DNA from 2 places in the Agarivorans aestuarii genome. Region 2 is predicted to be linked to the other one. Evidence: predicted binding sites of a transcription regulator. Region 2 holds the regulator's gene; the other holds the start of a gene.
What was found. The regulator ArgR, encoded in region 2, controls arginine synthesis, uptake and breakdown. The targets are predictions, from matches to a motif close to ANTGAATANNTATTCANT.
Positions count from the first base shown of each region.

Region 1: K5609_RS14535 (OadG family protein) is a predicted target of ArgR. The motif match lies at 1,795-1,812, and genes of this name have one in related genera.

Region 1 is NZ_AP023033.1:3,134,501-3,137,717, reverse strand. It holds gene K5609_RS14585 (aspartate kinase) at 1-79, shown strand, start outside; gene csrA (carbon storage regulator CsrA) at 187-366, shown strand; tRNA gene K5609_RS14575 (tRNA-Ser) at 609-701, shown strand; tRNA gene K5609_RS14570 (tRNA-Arg) at 713-789, shown strand; tRNA gene K5609_RS14565 (tRNA-Arg) at 837-913, shown strand; tRNA gene K5609_RS14560 (tRNA-Arg) at 967-1,043, shown strand; tRNA gene K5609_RS14555 (tRNA-Arg) at 1,092-1,168, shown strand; tRNA gene K5609_RS14550 (tRNA-Ser) at 1,214-1,306, shown strand; tRNA gene K5609_RS14545 (tRNA-Arg) at 1,318-1,394, shown strand; tRNA gene K5609_RS14540 (tRNA-Arg) at 1,454-1,530, shown strand; gene K5609_RS14535 (OadG family protein) at 1,882-2,124, shown strand; gene oadA (sodium-extruding oxaloacetate decarboxylase subunit alpha) at 2,145-3,217, shown strand, end outside.
Region 2 is NZ_AP023033.1:826,976-830,192, reverse strand. It holds gene K5609_RS03900 (transporter substrate-binding domain-containing protein) at 86-793, opposite strand; gene argR (transcriptional regulator ArgR) at 983-1,450, shown strand; gene K5609_RS03890 (ABC transporter ATP-binding protein) at 1,474-2,532, opposite strand; gene K5609_RS03885 (ABC transporter permease) at 2,540-3,217, opposite strand, start outside.

The sequences.
Region 1 (3,217 bases), 2.3 Mb from region 2:
AGTGTCGGTAGTAGTAGACGAAAAGTATTTAGAGTTGGCTGTACGTGCTTTGCATAGTGCATATAACCTAGAGCAATAATAATGACTCTTTGGCTTAAACAAGCTAGTCTATACGCTTAATAGCAGAAAAATAACAGCTTAGATAAGTCGCTAAAGAACAAGAATATGAATTTAAGGAGATAATGAATGCTAATTTTGACGCGCCGTGTAGGCGAAACGTTGATGATTGGGGATGAAGTAACCGTAACTGTATTGGGTGTTAAAGGTAACCAAGTACGTATCGGTGTAAATGCACCAAAAGAAGTATCTGTGCACCGTGAAGAGATCTACATGCGCATTCAAGCAGAGAAAAGTGCAGGCGCCTAAGCAAGCCTTACATTGCCAAGATTTATCTTTAGGAAGCCTCTGGCTTCCTTTTGTTTTTTAGGGTTTTGCGGCTTATGAGCTGCGGCTACAAATCCACCGCTTAATCACCAGAACGTTTGCTTTGTAGTCAGTTGCTAAACAAATACATAGCCAACTGTTCGAAAGCTGAACGAACAAAAGAAAAGTGACAAAAAAGGTTTGACTATATTTTTGGAAGCAGTAATATCTGCATCCGAAATCGCGGTGAGGTGGCCGAGTGGCCGAAGGCGCTCCCCTGCTAAGGGAGTATAGGGTTTGTAGCCCTATCGAGGGTTCGAATCCCTCCCTCACCGCCATCGATTTCAACGCGCGTGTAGCTCAGCTGGATAGAGTACCTGGCTACGAACCAGGCGGTCGGAGGTTCGAATCCTTCCACGCGCGCCATATTTTAAAAGAAAGATTAGTAGTTTTAATTACAAAGTGTTTTCTGCGCGCGTGTAGCTCAGCTGGATAGAGTACCTGGCTACGAACCAGGCGGTCGGAGGTTCGAATCCTTCCACGCGCGCCATTATTTAAAAAGCTCATAGTTATGTGAGCTTTTTTTATTGAAGTGTTATCTGTGCGCGTGTAGCTCAGCTGGATAGAGTACCTGGCTACGAACCAGGCGGTCGGAGGTTCGAATCCTTCCACGCGCGCCATATTTTAAAAGAATGACTTGTCGTTCTTGTTTACAAAGTGTTTTCTGCGCGCGTGTAGCTCAGCTGGATAGAGTACCTGGCTACGAACCAGGCGGTCGGAGGTTCGAATCCTTCCACGCGCGCCATTCTTCTTAAGTTTGCCCTTGGGCGAGCTTGCTGAAGGAAATCGAGGTGAGGTGGCCGAGTGGCCGAAGGCGCTCCCCTGCTAAGGGAGTATAGGGTTTGTAGCCCTATCGAGGGTTCGAATCCCTCCCTCACCGCCATCGATTTCAACGCGCGTGTAGCTCAGCTGGATAGAGTACCTGGCTACGAACCAGGCGGTCGGAGGTTCGAATCCTTCCACGCGCGCCATTTTCTGTTTTTATTTGATGCATTGCCCATTCTCTTCTAGGCTTTGTTTCATAACCCACGCGCGTGTAGCTCAGCTGGATAGAGTACCTGGCTACGAACCAGGCGGTCGGAGGTTCGAATCCTTCCACGCGCGCCATTTTCTCTGTTTCTATTTATTCCCTTTCACGCCCTAGATCACTATTCACCTCTTATTCATCTTAAAATTGCATCTCTTGTGATCGCCATTACTACTTTTGAGGTAGCTAAGCTGCTAGATTAGTTAATGAATTATGCTGTCGTGAAGCTGTAAATCAGTTGTTAACTAAATGTTATCGTTTGGCGGTTTAAACTGTGTAACGAGCGATGTGGCGTATAATTGCGAATTTTGTCATTGGTAAAATAAAGTTAACAATACCAAGGTTTTGAATAATTATTCAAAAATCAAGTTTGATTTTTGTTGTTTAGCATGTAATTCTTACGCCAATCTCAAAGGATGTGGATTAATAATATGATGGATTTGACTGAGCTGTTAGTGGAAGCAGCAACGTTAATGGGGGTCGGGATGATCGCCGTATTCGCTTTTTTATCGCTACTTATTGTTGCGGTAAATGGCTTAGCTAAGCTGGCGCCACCGCTAGCCGAAGTAGCGGAACCAAAGCAAACCTCGTCTCCAGCTCCCCAACCTGCCAATAACGCCACTGTAGTAGCCGCTATATCAGCTGCTGTTCAACAGTACCGGAAGGCCCAATAACTAAAAGAGGATTTAACGCAATGTCTAAACCACTTGCATTAACCGATGTTGTATTGCGCGACGCGCATCAATCATTATTAGCAACCCGTCTTCGCCTTGAAGATATGTTGCCTATTGCTGAGCAACTCGACCAAATTGGTTATTGGTCTCTAGAAACATGGGGTGGCGCAACCTTTGACGCCTGTATTCGTTATCTTGGCGAAGACCCATGGGAGCGTTTACGCGCGCTTAAGAAGGCAATGCCTAATACTAAGCAGCAAATGCTATTGCGTGGCCAAAACTTACTAGGTTACCGCCACTATGCTGACGACGTTGTAGAGCGCTTTGTAGAACGTGCGGTTAAAAATGGTATGGATGTATTCCGTATCTTTGACGCGATGAATGATCCGCGTAACTTTCAAACTGCAGTAAAAGCAGCCCTAGATTGCGGCGCACATGCGCAGGGGACGATTTCTTACACCACTAGCCCAATTCACACTTTGGATAATTGGGTAGACCTTGCAAAGAGCTTAGAGGACATTGGTTGTCACTCTATTGCCATTAAGGATATGTCGGGTTTATTAAAACCTTATGAAGCTGAAACACTGATTAAGCGTCTTAAAGCTGAAACTGATGTAGAAATTGCATTGCACTGTCATGCAACGACCGGCTTAAGCTTACCTACCCACATTAAAGCCATTGAAGCCGGCGTAGACATCATCGACACAGCAATCTCATCAATGAGCTGTACTTATGGTCACAGCCCAACAGAGACCATTGTAGCGATGCTAGAAGGTACTGAGCGCGATACAGGCTTAGACCTAACTAAACTGGAATCTATTGCAGCTTACTTCCGCGAAGTACGTAAAAAGTACGCTAAGTTCGAAGGCAGCCTTAAAGGTGTTGATTCACGCATTCTTATCGCGCAAGTACCTGGTGGCATGTTAACCAACATGGAAGGCCAGCTTAAAGAGCAGGGCGCTGCAGACAAACTTGATGAAGTATTACTAGAGATCCCTAAAGTACGTAAGGACTTAGGTTACATCCCACTGGTAACACCTACTTCGCAAATTGTAGGTAGCCAAGCAGTGCTTAACGTTTTAACTGGTGAGCG
Region 2 (3,217 bases):
TTTTTAAAGCAAGTTTAAAACAGAAAAAAGCTGCCTCAATCACACTTTAACAATATGGCTTAAGACCTTGGTCTAACAGTGTTTGTCAGTTAAAAAAGGATTGATATATTGTTTGGTAAGTGCCATTATTTTTTAACACTTTAAGCGCATGGTTGATTTGATTCAGCAGGTCTTCGTCTTGCTTGGAAACAGCCATCCCTAAACCACTGGCAGGATAGCTTTTATCAGCTTGAGTAACGAAGTTGGGGTGATTGGCTAACCAATAATGAGCGGCTGCTGCATCCAAAAACACCGCATCTATTTTACTTTGCTCTAAATCGTTTAAAGCTAACTGGTAACTTGGGTAGGCAATCGACAAAATGTCAGGTCGTTGCTCACGCAAAAAGCGCATAAAGCTAGACCCACTTTGTACAGCCACCACAGCGCTATCGGCGATCTCTTGCTTCGAGCCGGTAATATACACCGCCATGTTGTCAAAATAAGCATCACTAAAGTTAACCAACTGTTTGCGCTGCTCGGTGATATCGAGGGCAGAAATGGCTAAGTTGTAATGCCCTGCCGCCACACTGGTGAGCAGGCTATCAAAGGGCTGGTGATAAAACTCGCACTCTCTATTTATTTGTAGGCATATGGCTTTGGCTAGCTCAATGTCAAAACCTACCAGTTGCTTTTGCTCGTCAAAGGCTTCAAAAGGCGGGTAAGAAGCTTCGGTAACAATTCGTAAAGGCTTTTCATCAGCAAGGGCTGAGCCAAAGATTAAAACGGGAAGAAGAATGAAAAGTTTAATCCACATAATCAACTACTCATCGAGTCGGATGGGGCTATCATAATTCAGCTTAGCAAAGGCTCACAACTAATTGTTATTAAATGCAATAATAATTCTGTGTTGGAGTATGCATTTATATGCATAAAACTAGAATAAAGTTGAATTAGAGTAAAAAGTTGGCGACAATGGCAGCGGATTTATAAGCTCGGATCACCGATGAAATATAGCGATAAACAAGAACAGTTAATAAAAGCCTTTAAATCACTGTTAAAAGAGGAACGATTTGGCTCGCAAGCCGAAATAGTGACCGCCCTGCAAGAGCAAGGTTTCGAAAACATTAATCAATCGAAAGTGTCACGCATGCTAAGTAAGTTTGGTGCAGTGCGTACCCGCAACGCAAAAATGGAAATGGTTTACTGCTTACCAGCAGAATTAGGGGTGCCAACCGTTTCTAGCCAACTAAAGATCTTAGTATTAGAAATGGATTTCAATGACGCTCTCATCGTAATCCACACCAGCCCCGGCGCCGCTCAACTAATCGCGCGTTTGTTAGATTCATTAGGTAAGGCAGAAGGTATTCTTGGCACGATTGCAGGAGACGATACCATCTTCATCACCCCTACTCGCCAAGTAGCTATCGCAGATGTCTTTCAATCAGTGAAAGAACTCTTCGAAGTAGGCTAACTAAGCCCTGCCTTTATAACTCCCTAAAGCGAGGCTTTAGGGAAGACAAATGCAGCATCACCATTCACCGACAGCCATACCTTGGTGCCAGCACTCGCCTGCCAATAATCGCGCATTCGCGCATGGATAACACGCTCAGGCATATTGCTTAGTTGTAATCTAAAGTGAGTTTCGTTACCCATAGCGTGCACCGATATCACGCTTGCTTCGATGTACTCTTTGTTTTCTAGCTGATGCACAACGATGTCTTTAGCGCGCACAATTATCTCAGCCCTTTGCTGGTTATCCACACCATTCGCAGAAAAGTGGCCTAAGGGCGTGTGAACTTTATTGTCTTCAACATCCGTTTCGAAACGATTACTTGGCCCAAATAGAGCCGCAACAAAGGCGTTTTTAGGGTTATTGTAAATCTCTTGAGGGCTGGCGTTTTGCACAATTTCACCCTTTTCCATCACCACAATTTTGTCGGCAATAAACATTGCTTCTAATGGGTCATGAGTCACCATTACTGCAGGAGTATTGGTTTTCTTAAGCACATCTAGAGTTTCTTCTCGAACCTGCTGACGAAGATGCTCATCAAGTGCAGAGAAAGGTTCATCTAGCAGCAAAGTGCTAGGCTCTGGCGCTAAAGCACGAAGCAATGCAACACGTTGCTGCTGGCCGCCCGATAAAGTGTGAGGAAAGCGTTCTAACAAACCTTGCATACCCATATTATCTAAGCTTTCTTCAACCCAGCGACGTCGCGTAGCAAGATCTTGTTGTTTACGTAAACCATACTCAATATTTTTACGCACACTCATATGGGGGAACAAGGCATAGTCTTGGAACATCATGCCAATAGCGCGTTGCTCTGGCGCTAAATGAATCGCTTGCTGGGGCGCAGCCACCAAGCTGTCTTGCAAATACAGTTCGCCACTTTGCAGTCGCTCTAATCCAGCGATAAGGCGCAACAGTGTGGTTTTACCGCAGCCCGATGGCCCTAGCAACGCCACAATTTGATTGTCGCTCACTTCAATGCTGACATCTTTTAATGCCTGTTGTTCGCCGTAAAAATGATTAACTTTGCGTAAAACAATACTCATTGCAGGTTTATTGTCCTTGTGGGCGACGTTCAGAAGAACCGATATTTCGACTCATAATAATAACCGGGATAATGCCCGCCAGTAATATAGTTAATGCAGCCAAAGCGCTTTGCTCAAGCTGTTCTAAAGAGGCTAAATCCCAAACTTGGGTTGATAAGGTATCAAAATTAAATGGCCTTAGAATCAGGGTAATAGGCAGCTCTTTCATGGTATCAACAAATACCAATAACATTGCGGTAAGCACGCTTGGCCGAATTAATGGCAAATGAATACGCCAAAGGGTTTTCCCCGATCGGCTGCCAAGAATACGTGAAGCATCATCCATTTCTGGAGTGATTTTTGTAAGGCTTGCATCGAGCGTACGATAGCTTAAGGCAATAAAGCGTAACGAATAGGCTAATACCAAGGCGCCACCAGTGCCGGTGAGCAATAAGCCAGTAGGGTAATCAAACCAAGCTTTCATCAGCCTATCAACGGTATTATCAAACACCCCAAGTGGATACAAAATACCTACCGCCAGCACCGCACCTGGAATGGCATAACCCAAGGTTGCGGCCTCGGCGATACTGCGCATTTTATTGCTTTTGGATAAGCGAACCCCGTAGGCTAACAATAAGCCTAAAATAGAGGTTAGCAATGCGGCCATAATGGCCAGAGAAAAGCTGTTCCAAGCGCTGTTTAAATA